DNA from 2 places in the Cryptosporangium arvum DSM 44712 genome. Region 2 is predicted to be linked to the other one. Evidence: riboswitches for the same ligand, from Rfam matches in the RefSeq annotation. Region 2 holds a riboswitch; the other holds the start of a gene.
The links. A riboswitch is a leader RNA that binds a small molecule or an ion and turns the genes downstream of it on or off. The one in region 2 is predicted to bind ZMP and ZTP.
Positions count from the first base shown of each region.

Region 1 (7,430 bases), 3.2 Mb from region 2:
TCAGAGGGGTTGTGACGTGCATCCGACGCCGGTCGGACGCACGTCGGACCCCCGCTCGGGGGCCGATCGAGCGTGCCGACACCCACCGCGACCGACCGCCTCGCTACGGTGAAGGTGTGAACGACGCGGCGAACATGGGTGCAGACCACACGGAGCAGCCGACGTTGCGCCCGACGACCGGGTCGGTCGACGAACCGCCCGCTCCGGTCCCGCTGCTGGTCCCGCGTGACGGCACGCCGGAGCCGGTCGACACCGCCGATGCCCTCGCCGAGGCGGCAGCGCGCCTGGCCGCGGCGAGCGGACCGGTCGCGGTGGACGCCGAGCGCGCCTCCGGTTACCGGTACGGCCAGCGCGCCTACCTGGTGCAGCTGCGGCGCGGCGGCGAGAAGGCCGGGCACACCGTGCTGATCGACCCGCTGCCGTTCGACGACCTGGCGGTGGTCGACGCCGCGATCGTCGACACCGAGTGGGTGCTGCACGCCGCCAGCCAGGACCTGCCGTGCCTGGCCGAGCTGGGGCTGCGTCCGCGCAAGCTGTTCGACACCGAGCTCGCCGGGCGGCTGGCCGGGTTCGAGCGGGTGGGGCTCGGGGCGATGACCGAGCGGGTGCTGGGCCGGACGCTGGAGAAGGGCCACTCCGCGGCGGACTGGAGCACGCGTCCGCTGCCGGTCGAGTGGCTGACCTACGCGGCGCTCGACGTCGAACTGCTGGTGGAGTTGCGTGACGCGCTCGCCGCGGAGCTGGAGCGGCAGGGCAAGCAGGCGTGGGCCGACGAGGAGTTCGCCGCGCTGGTGGCGAGCAAGCCGCCGGCGCCGCGGGCCGAGCCGTGGCGGCGGACGTCCGGGATCCACCGGGTGCGTACCGCCCGGGGCCTGGCCCGCGTGCGCGCGCTCTGGGAGGCGCGGGACGAGATCGCGCGCCGCCGGGACCTGGCCCCCGGGCGGGTGCTGCCGGACTCGGCGATCGTGGCCGCCGCGCAGGCCGACCCGGCCGACGAGCGGGCGCTGCTGTCGCTGCCGGTCTACTCGGGCCGGGCGACGCGGAGGCTGGCCGGGACCTGGCTGGGCGCGCTGACCTCGGCGCGGGCCCTGACCCAGGACGAGCTGCCGACCACCGCCACCGGCGGGGACGGGCCGCCGCCGGCCCACCGCTGGGCCGATCGCGACCCGGCGGCGGCGACCCGCCTGACGCGGGCGAAGGCGGTGGTGAGCGGTCTGTCGACCGAACACAACGTGCCGGCCGAGAACCTGATCTCGCCCGACACCGTCCGCCGGCTCTGCTGGTCGCCGCCCGACCCGGGCGACCTGGACGGCGTCGAGCAGGCTCTGCGCACGCTCGGCGCCCGCGAGTGGCAGATCGGCCTGGTCGGCCCCGGCCTCGTGGAAGCACTCGCCGACTGACGCCGAACCCCGGCTCGCCGGGCGGCGGGCCGGGGTTCGGTTCGGACGGTCAGGCCGGGACGGGGAACGATGCCAGGAGCGCGCGGACCTCGGCGGCGATCGCGTCGAGGGCGGGCTCGTCGCCCTCGGCGGCCACCGCGCGGTCGATGAAGTCCGCGATCAGCGGCATCTCGGCGGTGCCGAGCCCACGCGTCGTGACCGCGGCGGTGCCGATCCGGATGCCCGACGGGTCGAACGGCTTGCGCGGGTCGAACGGCACCGTGTTGTAGTTGAGCTCGATCCCGGCGCGGTCGAGCGCCTTCGCGGCCGGCTTGCCCCCGATGCCCTTGGGCGACAGGTCGGCCAGGATCAGGTGGTTGTCGGTGCCGCCGGAGACCAGGTCGAAGCCGCGCTCGAGCAGGGCGTCGGCCAGCGCGGACGCGTTCGCGACGATCTGGTGGGCGTAGGCCGAGAACTCCGGCGTCGCCGCTTCCTTCAGCGCGACCGCGATCGCCGCCGTCGTGTGGTTGTGCGGCCCGCCCTGCAGGCCCGGGAACACGGCCTTGTCCAGCGGCTTCGCCCACTCCTCGGTGGACATGAGCATCGCGCCGCGCGGCCCGCGGAGGGTCTTGTGCGTCGTCGTCGAGATGATGTCGGCGTGGCCGACCGGCGACGGGTGCGCGCCGCCGGCGATCAGCCCGGCGATGTGCGCGACGTCGGCCGCGAGCACCGCACCGACCTCCTTCGCGATGGCGGCGAAGCCGGCGAAGTCGATCGTGCGCGGCACCGCGGTGCCGCCGCAGAAGATCAGCTTCGGACGCTCGCGCAGCGCCAGGTCGCGCACCTCGTCCAGGTCGACGCGGCCGGTCTCCTTGCGGACGCCGTAGTGCACCGCGTTGAACCACTTGCCGGTGGCCGACACGCTCCAGCCGTGGGTGAGGTGCCCGCCGCTCGGCAGCCCCATGCCCAGCACGGTCTCGCCCGGCTTGAGCACGGCGAGGTAGATCGCGAGGTTCGCCGGCGAGCCGGAGTACGGCTGCACGTTGACGTGCTCGGCGCCGAACACGGCCTTCGCGCGGGCGATCGCCAGCTCCTCGAGCGGGTCTACCAGCTGCTGGCCCTCGTAGTACCGCTTACCGGCGTACCCCTCGGAGTACTTGTTGGTGAACACCGACCCGGTGGCCTCGAGCACGGCCGCGGACACGTAGTTCTCCGACGCGATGAGCCGGATCGTGTCCTGCTGGCGCTGGGCCTCGGCCTCGACGAGCCGGGCGACGTCGGGGTCTTCCGCGGCGAGGTGCGGCGTGGGCGGTTGGTTGAGCGTCATCGAAAAGCTCCCTGATGTCGTCAGCCCCGCCACCCAGGCGCACGGTGTTTTCGTACGGGATCCGTGTCGCTTCCCGGTGGTTGCTTCCACCTTTGACTGCGCCAGTCGCGACGCCTCCACCCTAGCGGCGAGGGGAGGAGCACCCGACGGCGTGTTACATGGGCGGTGTGCCTCGTCACACGTTTTAGGTGCGTTACCGGTCGGTGTTACCGGCGAGTAGCATTCGCGCCAGATATTTCCAATCCGTGGAGGACCTGTGTCCCGTCAGAGCCGTGACGTGGTCTTCGTCGACGGCGTCCGCACCCCGTTCGGCAAGGCCGGGCCGAAGGGGATCTACGCCGAGACGCGCGCCGACGACCTCGTGATCCGCACCATCCGCGAGCTGCTCCGCCGTAACCCGTCGCTGCCGCCTGCGCGGATCGACGAGGTGGCCATCGCGGCCACCACCCAGACCGGTGACCAGGGCCTGACGATCGGCCGGACCGCCGCGCTGCTGGCCGGCCTGCCGAAGTCGGTGCCCGGCTTCGCCGTCGACCGCATGTGCGCGGGCGCGATGACCGCGGCCACGAGCGTCGCCGGCGGCATCGCGTTCGGCGCGTACGACGTCGCGATCGCCGGTGGTGTCGAGCACATGGGACGCCACCCGATGGGTGAGGGCGTCGACCCGAACCCCCGCTTCCTGTCCGAGCGCATCGTCGACCCGTCGGCGCTGGTGATGGGCCAGACCGCGGAGAACCTGCACGACCGCTTCCCGCACCTGACGCGCGAGCGGGCGGACGCGTTCGCGCTCGCCAGCCAGCAGAAGTACGCGAAGGCGCTGGCCAACGGCAAGATCCAGCGCGACCTGGTCACGGTCGCCACCCGCAGCGCGGAGAAGGGCTGGGGCCTGGCCACCGCCGACGAGCCGCCGCGCCCGGAGACGACGCTGGAGGGCCTGGCCGGGCTCAAGACGCCGTTCCGCCCGCATGGCCGGGTCACCGCGGGCAACGCGGCCGGCCTGAACGACGGGGCGACCGCGAGCATCCTGGCCGCCGAGGACGTGGCCCGTGAACTGGGCCTCCCGATCGGCGCCCGGCTGGTGTCGTTCGCGTTCGTGGGCGTGGAGCCCGAGGTGATGGGCGTCGGCCCGGTACCGGCCACCGAGAAGGCGCTGGCGAAGGCCGGTCTGGGCATCGACGACATCGGGCTGTTCGAGCTCAACGAGGCGTTCGCGGTGCAGGTGCTCGCACTGCTCGACCACTTCGGCATCGCCGACGACGACGAGCGCGTCAACCCGTGGGGCGGCGCGATCGCGATCGGTCACCCGCTGGCGTCCTCCGGCGTCCGGCTCTTCACCCAGCTCTCGCGGCACTTCGCGGAGCGTCCGGACGTGCGCTACGGGCTCACCGCGATGTGCATCGGCATCGGCATGGGCGGGGCGGTCATCTGGGAGAACCCGAACTGGGAGGGCACCAAGTGACGACCCCCGAATTCGCTGACGAGGTCGTGACGAACGCGTTCGTCCGCTACCTGGCGCTGCCCGGCCTGGACGGCGAGATCGCGCTGATCACGTTGGACAACGGCAAGGACCACACGCGTCCCTCGACGTTCGGCCCGGGCGGTCTGGCCTCCCTCAACTCCGCTCTGGACGAGATCGAGGCCCACTCGCCGGGCGTCAAGGCGATCGCGGTCACCGGCAAGCCGTTCATCTTCGCGGTCGGCGCCGACCTCGACGGCGTCCCCCGCCTCACCGACCGCGAGCAGGCGCTGGCGATCGGCCGGCTCGGCCACGCGACGTTCGCCCGGCTGCGCGACGCGTCGGTGCCGACGTTCGCGTTCGTGAACGGTGCCGCGATGGGCGGCGGCATCGAGATCGGCCTGCACTGCGACTACCGCACGATCTCCTCCGGCGCGGCCGCGCTCGCGCTGCCCGAGGTGTTCCTCGGACTGGTACCGGGCTGGGGCGGCACCTGGCTGCTGCCGAACCTCATCGGCGCCGGGAACGCGGTGACGGTGATCGTCGAGAACGCGCTGAACCAGAACAAGATGCTCAAGCCCACGCAATACCTGGAGCTGGGCATCGGCGACGTTCTCTTCGAGCCGGCCGACTTCCTGGAGCGGTCGCTGGAGTGGGCGGCCGGGGTGCTGCGTGGAGACGTCGAGGTCGCGCGCCCGGAGATCGACCGCGGGCAAGCCTGGGACGACGCCGTCGCCTGGGGCCGCGCGGTCGCGGACGGCAAGGTGCACGGCGCCTCCCCGGCGCCGTACCGGGCCCTCGACCTGATCGCCGCGGCCAGGACGTCGACGTTCGAGGACGGCACCGCCGCCGAGGACGAGGCGCTCGCCGACCTGATCATGGGCGACGAGCTGCGCGCCGGCCTGTACTCGTTCGACCTGGTGCAGAAGCGCGCGAAGCGCCCGGTCGGGGTGCCGGACCGGAAGCTCGCCCGGCCGGTGACGAAGGTGGGCGTGGTCGGCGCCGGGCTGATGGCCGGTCAGCTCGCGCTGCTGTTCGCGCGCAAGCTCGAGGTGCCGGTCGTGCTGACCGACCTCGACCAGGCCCGCCTGGACAAGGGCGTCGGCTACGTGCACGGCGAGATCGACAAGCTGCTCTCGCGCAAGCGGGTGTCGCCGGACCGGGCCAACCGCCTGAAGGCGTTGGTCACCGGCTCGCTGACCAAGGACGCGTTCGCCGACGCGGACTTCGTCATCGAGGCGGTGTTCGAGGAGATCGGCGTCAAGCAGCAGGTGTTCGCCGACGTCGAAGCCGTCGTGTCGCCGTCGTGCGTGCTCGCCACGAACACCTCGTCGCTCTCGGTGACCGAGATGGCGTCGAGGTTGCAGCACCCGGAGCGGGTCGTCGGATTCCACTTCTTCAACCCGGTCGCGGTGCTGCCGCTGCTGGAGATCGTCCGCGCCGAGCAGACCGACGACGCGTCGCTGGCCACCGCGTTCTCGGTCGGCAAGTCGCTGGGTAAGTCGTGCGTGCTGGTCAAGGACGCCCCGGCGTTCGTGGTCAACCGGTTGCTGACCCGGTTCCTGGGCGAGGTCACGCGCGCGATCGACGAGGGCACCGACCTGCTGGAGGCCGACCGGGCGCTGGAGCCGCTGGGGCTGCCGATGAGCCCACTGCTGCTGTTGCAGCTGGTGGGTCCGGCGATCGCGCTGCACGTGTCCGAGACGCTGCACGAGGCGTACCCCTCGCGGTTCTACGTGTCGGAGAACATGCGCACGGTGGTCGGGGCGGGCAAGACCGCGTTCCTCGACTGGTCGAGCGGTTCGCCGGTCGTCGATCCGGCGGTGGCCGAGATCTACGGCCCGCGGACCGGCGGGCCGTCCGCGGACGAGATCCGTGAGCGGGCGCTCGCGGCGCTGGCCGAGGAGATCCGGCTGATGCTGGACGAGGGCGTGGTCGCGGCGGCGCAGGACATCGACCTGTGCATGATCCTCGGCGCGGGCTGGCCGTTCCATCTCGGCGGCATCACGCCGTACCTGGACCGCGTCGGCGTCGCGGAGAAGGTGACCGGCCAGCGTTTCCTGGCCCCCGGAGTAGCCAGCCTCCCGGCCTGATCCCCCGCGGCCCGGTGTCCCTTGAGGGATGCCGGGCCGCTGCCGTCAAGAGCTACTCTCATTCTGTGGATGAAGATGACCCGATCGAGCCCAATCCCGAGGCGATCGTGTACCGAAAGCGGGTTCGCGAGAACATATACCGCTCGCTATCCACAAATACTTTCCGGGATGCGGATTCCATTGAGGATCCCGATAGCTTCGACGTCATGACCGCCATCGTGGGTTTCGAGAGCCTGAGCGCCAGGCCGGGGCCATTCGGGTGGACCGACGACATGCTCGCCGAGATTCCCGAGGGCGTGCGTTACGAGATCGAGGACGGACACCTCATCGTGACTCCGCAGCCCATCCCCTGGCACCAGGACGCTGGATTCATCGTTACGGCCGCTCTCCGGGAAAATTGTCCGCGCGACTTGATCGCGCTCTACGAATGCGAAATTCGTGTTCTGAACGACGCCGGCCACATCGTGCAGCGTCGCATCCCAGATGTCATGGTGCTTCCCCGGGCTCTTCGGGAGCGCGACGCCGAACGGGGATGGATCCAGCCGAACGAGGTTCCCGTCGCGGCCGAGATTGTTTCCACCGGTTCCAGGGTCGCCGACCGAATCACGAAAGTCGGCGTGTACGCCGAATGGGGCGTCGGGCTATATCTGCGCATTGAACGTGAGCCGTCGGTCGCGCTCTACGAGTACCGCCTCGATCCGGTGACCAAGACCTACCTGACTCCGGTCGAACACGCCGAGGTCTTCGAAACGGACGATCCCTACCCGATTCGGATCGAGTTGGCGGCGTTGCGCTGACTTAGTGCGCTCGGCGCGGCGGGCTGATGCATGGGGGACGCGCGGCGATACGTGGAGGGATCACCAGCGCACACACCAGTCCCTACCGTGACCGGCATGACAGCCGCGGTAGGACTCTACGAACCCCCGGACGGATGGTCCGACGAAGAGCTGGTGCAGGTCCCGGAGGGCGTGCACTACGAGATCGAGGACGGTCGGCTGGTCGTCTCGCCCCGGCCCACGTTCTGGCACCAGGAAGCGTGCCGCCGGTTGGCGAACGTCCTCGAGGAGCAGTGCCCGAGCCAGTACTGGCCGGTCCAGGAGGGTGAGGTCCGGATCTACGACGGCCGGGTGGTCGCCGAACTCCGGGCTCCCGACATCCTCGTCGTCCCGCGCGAG
Region 1 covers NZ_KK073874.1:2,120,616-2,128,045, reverse strand. Annotated here, with positions in the region: gene CRYAR_RS09890 (HRDC domain-containing protein) at 135-1,400, shown strand; gene CRYAR_RS09885 (serine hydroxymethyltransferase) at 1,450-2,706, opposite strand; ZMP/ZTP riboswitch at 2,731-2,825, opposite strand; gene CRYAR_RS09880 (thiolase family protein) at 2,963-4,165, shown strand; gene CRYAR_RS09875 (3-hydroxyacyl-CoA dehydrogenase NAD-binding domain-containing protein) at 4,162-6,255, shown strand; gene CRYAR_RS09870 (Uma2 family endonuclease) at 6,321-7,052, shown strand; gene CRYAR_RS09865 (Uma2 family endonuclease) at 7,149-7,430, shown strand, end outside.
Region 1: another riboswitch for ZMP and ZTP. It lies ahead of CRYAR_RS09885 (serine hydroxymethyltransferase); the one in region 2 lies ahead of CRYAR_RS24170 (bifunctional 5,10-methylenetetrahydrofolate dehydrogenase/5,10-methenyltetrahydrofolate cyclohydrolase).

Region 2 (7,430 bases):
TCGGTGGCAACTGGCCGACCTGGACCGCGCCAGCGTCGTGGTGCCGCAGATGTTCCCGCACAACCTGTTCGCCGGCTTCGCGCCGGGCAACGTGCACCGGACGCCGCCGGTCACGCCCGCAGGAACGTGAGCACGGCCCGCACGCGGCGGTGCTCGCGGTCGTCGGGGGCCAGGCCGAGCTTGGCGAAGATCGCCCCGATGTGTGCCTCCACGGTCTTCACCGACAGGTGGAGCTCGGCCGCGACCGCCGCGTTCGACAGTCCCTGCGCCATCAACCCGAGCACGGACCGTTCCCGAGCGGTGAGCTCCTCGAGCGGATCCTGCTCCCGCCGCCGGCGTACCAGCTGGGACACGAGTTCGGGGTCGATCACGGTCTGGCCGCCGCCGATCCGGCGCACGTCACCGGCGAACGCCGTCAGGTCGGACACCCGGTCCTTCAACAGATAGCCGACGCCGCCGTCGAACTGCGTCATCAGGCGCAGCGCGTGGTGCACCTCGACGTACTGCGACAGGATCAGCAGCCCGACCCCCGGCGCGGTGGCCCGGATCGCGGCCGCGGCGTCGATGCCCTCGGCCGAGAAGCCCGGCGGCATCCGCAGGTCGATCACCGCGACGTCGGGCGGATCCCGGCGCACCATCGCCAGCAGCCCCGGGCCGTCGGAGGCCTGGCCGGTCACCACGAAACCGGTCTCGGCGAGGATCCGGGCGACGCCCTCGCGCAGCAGTACCGAGTCGTCGGCGAGCATCACGCGCACGGGATCACCGTCGCGATCCGGGTCCCCGACGGGCCACTGTCGACCTCCAGCCGCGCGCCGAGTGTCGCCAGCCGGTCGGCCAGCCCTTCCAGCCCGCTGCCGGTGCGGACCTCGGCGCCGCCGCCCCCGTCGTCGATCACGTCGATCGCGAGCCGGTCGCCGCGCCGGGTCAGCCCGACCCGCACCACCGAGGCCCCCGAGTGTTTCGCCGCGTTCGCCAGCCCTTCGCTGACGAAGAAGTACGCGGTCGCCTCGACCTCGGCGGGCGGCCGGGACTCCACGTCGAACGCCACCCGCACCGGGATCGCCGACCGGTCGGCGAGCTGCTCCACGGCCGCGCCGAGCCCGTCGTCGGTCAACACCGCCGGGTGCAGGCCCCGGGCCAGCTCACGCAGTTCCGCGGTCGCGGCGAGCACCCGTGCCCGCGCCGACTCCGCCCGCGCGGCCAGGTCGGCGTCGCCGGACGCCTCGGCCAGCCGCACCAGGCTCCCCAGCTCGAACGACGCGGTCACCAGGTGCTGCTGGGCGCCGTCGTGCAGGTCGCGCTCCAACCGGCGGCGGGCCGCGTCCCCGGCGGCCACCAGGCGCTGCGCGGTGCCCTGCAGTTCGAGGATCAGACCGGCCTGGGCCGCGACCTCACCCACCAGGCGACGTTCGGCGGCCGACAGCGGGTCGGCCTTGACCACGGTGAGCACCCCACGCAACCGCCCGTCGTGGACGATCGGCACCCCCGGTACGTCGCCCAGCGCGCACACGCCGCCGGGCCGGGCGCTCTCCGGCCAGGCCGACACCGCACGCAGCTCGTCGGCGGTCCCGGCCCAGAGCACGACCTCGCGTGCCCCGACCCCGTCGGCGACCGTGGCGCAGATCCCGTCCAGCGGCCGGCCGGCCGGCGTCGCCAGGTGCGCGGACAGGCGGGCCAGCGCCTCGTACGCGGTCGCGCGGTGCCCGTACACCAGCCGGTCGGCCAGCCGCTGCACCCGCCGGCGCAACGGTTCGAACGCCACCGCGACCACCCCGGTCGCCACCAGCGAGGCGTAGCCGGACACCAGCTGCCCGATGCTCGTCACCAGCACCGCGTAACCCAGCGTCACCAGGCCGGCCATCACCGCGAACACGAACGCCTTGTTGAGCACCGGGTCGATGTCGTACAGCCGGTACTTGAGGATCGCGGCACCGGCCGCGACCGCCACCAGCGGAACGGCCAGCACCCCGGCCAGCGGGCTGCCCCAGATCAGCAGGCCGGTCACCATCGCCGCGCCCGACCCGACCGCGGCGAACACGAACACCCGCAGCTGACGCGCCTCGTCGCCGCGGGCCCGGCGCAGCCGCACGACCACGCACACCACCCACGTCAGCTGGAACAGCAGGTAGCCGACGCCCCGGGCGATCTCGTAGAACGCGTCCGCCCGCCCCGGCAGGTGCAGCGGGTGCGGGGCGACCAGCCCGGTGCGGGCGTACTCCACCGGCCACAACGCCGACACGGCCGAGAGGACCAGACCGACCGCGGCCAGCCCTCCGACCACCGGCCGCCATCCCGGCGACGGCAGCCGCCCGTCCGGGAAACCCATGATCGTGACGCCGACCAGCACCAGCACCAGCGGCAGCGGCCACACCCCGAGCCAGCCGACCCAGGACGCGCCCGGCAGCGGGCCGGGGTGCAGGCCGTACTCCCGCGCGGCGAACATCCACGCGTGGGCGGCCCCGGTCGCGACGAACAACCAGCCCTCGCGGACCGCCGGCCGGCGGTGCACGACGTAGAGACCGACCGCGCCGAACGACGCCCCGATCAGACCGTTGTGCAGGTTGCCCAGGTGCGGGCCCAGCACGAACCCGGCGACGACGAGCGCGGCCACGCCCGCCCCCGCGCCCGCGACGACGAACGCGGCCACGCCCGTGCCCGCCGCGCGAACCGTGCTGGTCATGGCGGCATCGTCGCAGAGCCGCGGGGCCGGATGGATCAGGGCTGGCCCTAGGACCCCCGGGGGCCGGCCCCGATGTCCCGGGCCGCCGGAGCCCCGATCGTGGAGCGCAACCCGCCGACCGAGGGAGCGTCCCGTGACACCCACCGACCGCCTGCTGACCGGGTCACTGCTCGTGGCCCCGCTGATCTACCTCGCCGCCGACCTGCTCTACGCGCTCCGCGGCTGGGACGACCCGGCCGCGGGCGTGCTGCACGTGCTCGGCGCCGCCGGGTACGTGCTCGTGGTGTTCTGGGCGGCCGGCACCCAGCGGGGCGCGTTCGCCGTCGCACTGCTGGTCGTCGGGGTGCTCGGTGCGGCCGGGAACATCGGCTACGGCTTCAACACGCTGCACGTCGCGCTGGGCGACACCGACCTCAACGACGCCGGCGGCGCCGCGACGCTGATCAAGGTCCTCGGCCTCGGCTTCCCGCTGACGCTGCTCCTGATCGCGGTGGGTCTGCGCCGCGAGCACACCTGGGTCGCGCTCGGGGTGGCGGTCGCCGCGCTCGGCTGGCCGGTGGCGCACATCGCGAACGTCGGCTGGCTCGCCGTCACCGTGAACGTCGTGCTCGTCGCGGCGCTGGGCGCACGGGCGACGGCACGCGCCGCGCTCGTCCCGGCCCCGGTATCCTGACCGGTAGACGCGACTGGCGGCACTGGGATGGTCCGAACCATCGGGGAGCCTCTCCGCGGGAGTCGACCGCCTGGGCTTCCGCACCTCGAGGAGCGTCGATGACGGCTCGACTCCTGCCCGGCGGCCCGGTGGCCGCGTCCGTACTCGCCGACGTCGCCCGGCGCGCCGACGCGCTCCGCGCCCGGGGCGTGCGGCCCGGCCTCGCGACCGTCCTGGTCGGCGACGACGAGGCCAGCGCCGGCTACATCCGCATCAAGCAGAAGCAGGCCGCCGATCTGGGCTTCGACTCGCCGCACCGGCACCTGCCCGCCGACGCGACCCAGGCCGACCTGCTCGAGGTCGTCAGCGAGTTCAACACCGACGAGACCGTGCACGGCGTGCTCGTGCAGTACCCGATCCCGGGCCACCTCGACTACGACGCCGCCCTGCAGGCCCTCGAGCCCGACAAGGACGTCGACGGCATGCACCCGACGAACATGGGGCGGCTCGCGGTGGGCCTTCCCGGGCCGCTGCCGTGCACCCCGGCCGGTATCGAGGCGCTGCTCGCGCACTACGAGATCCCGGTGTCCGGGCGCGAGGTCGTGATCCTGGGGCGGGGCGCGACGCTCGGCCGGCCGCTGGCCATGCTGCTCGCGCAGAAGCGGCCGACCGCGAACGCCGCGGTCACCGTCGTGCACACCGGCGTCCCGGACTGGGAGCGCTACACCCGCCGCGCGGAGATCCTGGTCGCCGCGGCCGGCGTGCCGGGCATCGTCCGGCCCGAGCACGTGCGCCCGGGCGCGGTCGTGATCGGCGCCGGGGTCCGGTACGCGGGCCGGCGGCTCCTGCCCGACGTCGACGAAGCGTGTGAGCAGGTGGCCTCGGCCATCACGCCGCGGGTCGGCGGCGTCGGACCGACGACCGTCGCGATGCTGTTCCGCAACGCGGTGGCCGCGGCCGAGCGGGCCACCGCCTAACGGTCGAGCTTCGGGCGGGAGCGCTCGGGCAGCGTGCCGGACAGACCGGTCGCGGACAGGATGCGGCGCAGCGCCGCGGAGGGGTTGGTCACGGCGAGGCCGTAACCGGCGTCGGTGAGCGTGGCCTGGGCGCGCAGCAGCGTCGCGAGCCCGCGCGCGTCGATGAACCGCAACGCGGTGCAGTCCACCATGACCGGGCCGCCGGGCCGCGGCAGCAGCGAATCGATCGCGCCGAGCAGCAGCGGCTCGGTCCGGAGGTCGAGTTCACCGGTCAGCTCGAGGCGAATACCGGCCTGGTGGCGGCGCACGGTGACGGTGAGAGGGAGGTCGGGCTCGGCGAAGTACGAATCGGTCACGGAGACCTCCGGTCAGGGCGCCGTGGCGGGCGCGCGTGCATGACCGGGCTCTGGGCCGAACCCGATCAGAAGTCTAACCCGGTCCGGCGGTTCCGCCTCCGTAGCGGGGGTACCACCGGGCCGCCCGGGTCGGAGGAGGCTCACATGCCGGACGTCGCCCGTCTGCGGCTGTACCTCCGGCCCACCGCGGACGCGGCGCCGGAGGCCCGCCGGATGCTGGCGGCGGCCTGCGCGGCCTGGTCCCTCGAGCACGTCGGCGAGGCGGCGGCGGTGGTGGTCACCGAACTGGTCGACAACGCGGTGCGGCACGCGCGCACCGACATGCTCGTCACGATGGCCTACCGGGGCTCCTCCCTGCACCTGTCGGTGGCCGACCGCTCGGTCACCCCGTCGACGATCCCGGTCGGGCGCGGACCGTGCGGACTGCGACTCGTCGACACGTTCGCGAGCGGCTGGGGCGTGTGCCCGGTGCCGGACGGGAAGTCCGTGTGGGCGGCGCTCACCACGCTCCGACCGAGGTCGAGCGGCTGACGTTAGCCGCGGTCCGGGCCCCGGACCAGGCCCGACTCGTAGGCGAGGACGACGAGCTGCGCACGGTCCCTGGCGCCAAGCTTGGTCATCGCCCGGTTCACGTGGGTCTTGGCGGTCACCGGGCTGATCACCCAGAGCCCGGCGATCTGCTCGTTCGAGTACCCCTGCGCGACGAGCGCGACCGCGTCCCGCTCGCGCTGCGTCAACCCGGCCAGCGCGGTCGTGTCCACCCGCACCGGCCGGGTCACGTACCGGTCGATCAGCCGGCGGGTGATCGACGGGGCGAGCAGCGCGTCACCCCGCGCGGCGACGCGCACCGCGTGCAGGAAGTCCTCCGGCTGGATGTCCTTCACCAGGAAACCGGCGGCCCCCGCCCGCAGCGCGTGGAACACGTACTCGTCGAGGCCGTAGTTGGTGAGGATGACGACGTGCACCCCGGCCAGCGCGGGGTCACCGGCGATCCGCCTGGTCGTCTCGATGCCGTCGGTGACCGGCATCCGGACGTCGACGAGCGCGACGTCGGGCCGGTGCTGCCGGGCCAGCGCGACGCCCTCGTGCCCGTCGCCGGCCTCGCCGACCACCTCCAGGTCGTCCTCGGCCTCGAGCAGCGCCCGGAACCCGCTGCGGATCAGCGGCTGGTCGTCGACGAGCAGGACCCGGATCACCGCGGCAGCTCGGCGTGGACGGTGAACCCACCGGAGTCGCGCGCACCGGCACGCAGTGTTCCGCCCAGCGCGGTCACCCGCTCACGCATGCCGGCCAGGCCGACCCCCGGCACCGGCGGTGCGGCCGGTCGCGCCCGGCCGTCGTCGTCGACCTGGATCGTCACCACCTCGGGGCGGTAGGCGATCCGGACCGACGCCGACGTGGCCCCGGCGTGCCGGGCGACGTTGGTCAGCGACTCCTGCACGATCCGGAACGCGGTGCGGTCCACCGCGGCGGGGACGTCGCCGCGGTCGCCCTCCACGGTCAGCGACGCGTCGACCGTGACCTGGCGCACCAGGTCCGGGATGTCGTCGATCCCGCGCGGCGGGGTGCGCGCGTCGTCACGCAGCGCCTCCAGCGTCGCGCGCAGTTCGCGGGAGGCCTCGCGGCCGGCGTCCCGGATCGCCAGCATCGGTGCCGGCACCGGCTCGCCGCGCTTCTTCGCGAGGTGGACGGCGGCCTCGGACTGCACGGTGATCACCGAGATCTGGTGGGTCAGCGAGTCGTGCAGCTCGCGCGCGATGTGCAGCCGCTCCTCGTCGGCCCGGCGCCGGGCGATCTCCTCGCGGGTGCGCTCGGCCTCGTCGGCCCGCCGCTCGGCCTGGCGCAGCGCTTCCCCGGCCGCTCCGGCCGCGATCAGCCAGGCCAGCTCGAGCACCCCCCGGGCCTGCGTCAGCGCCGCTCCGGCGCCGTGCACCCCGGAGAGCGACGTGGCCACCGGCAGCGCGACGAGCACGAGGAGGCTCACCCCGGCGGTGACCCGGCGGTGCCCGGCCCGCACTGCCCCGTACACCGCCACCAGGTAGCCGACCGCGAGCACGTCGAACCCGGCCGCGCGGTGGCCGATCGCGCACAGCCCGGCGACGACGAGCACGACGACGGGCGCCCGGCCGCGTGCCGCCAGCACCAGCCCGCCCCCGGCCAGGAACACGTACCCGATCGACGCCCCGGTGCCCTCGGAGAGCCCGGCGAGAACCAGGACGGCCGCGAGCCCGAGGGCGATCGCGGCGTCCCGGACACGGCCCATGCGGGCACTGTAAACCGGCTCCCCGGCCGCGCGGGTCCTGCGCGAGGAGGACCCGGCTACCACGTTCGCAGCAGCGCGAAGCGCCCGCGTCCGCACGACGCGCGACCGGCCGCCGGCGGGACACGATCAGGTCACCAACGACGGAGGAGTTCCCATGGTTCTGGAGTCCACGGTGTACAGCCTCACCACCGGGCGGCTCGTCGCCAGCACCGCGGCCGTGATCGCGCTGGCCGGGGTCGTCCTCGGCGGCGTCGCGCTGGCCAGGGCCGGGCGGCGGGCGTCGGCCGCGGCGCTGGCCACCGGCGGTGCCGGTGCCCTGGCCGGCGCGTTTGTCGTCGCCACCGCGGACGGCGGTCCCGGCAGCGGCAGCGGCATCGTCGGCGGGTTCGTGGCGCTGGTCCTCGGGCTGACCGCGGCGCTGCTCGGTGGTCTGGCCCGGCGCAGGACCCGTACCTGCGCGGTGGACGAACAGCCTGGTTAGGCTCCGCGGGTGCGACACATT
Region 2 covers NZ_KK073874.1:5,318,647-5,326,076, reverse strand. Annotated here, with positions in the region: gene CRYAR_RS24185 (response regulator transcription factor) at 111-746, opposite strand; gene CRYAR_RS24180 (sensor histidine kinase) at 746-2,680, opposite strand; gene CRYAR_RS24175 (hypothetical protein) at 2,814-3,353, shown strand; ZMP/ZTP riboswitch at 3,353-3,436, shown strand; gene CRYAR_RS24170 (bifunctional 5,10-methylenetetrahydrofolate dehydrogenase/5,10-methenyltetrahydrofolate cyclohydrolase) at 3,452-4,309, shown strand; gene CRYAR_RS43560 (STAS domain-containing protein) at 4,306-4,665, opposite strand; gene CRYAR_RS24160 (ATP-binding protein) at 4,810-5,196, shown strand; gene CRYAR_RS24155 (response regulator) at 5,199-5,861, opposite strand; gene CRYAR_RS24150 (sensor histidine kinase) at 5,858-6,928, opposite strand; gene CRYAR_RS24145 (DUF6223 family protein) at 7,083-7,409, shown strand; gene cobF (precorrin-6A synthase (deacetylating)) at 7,419-7,430, shown strand, end outside.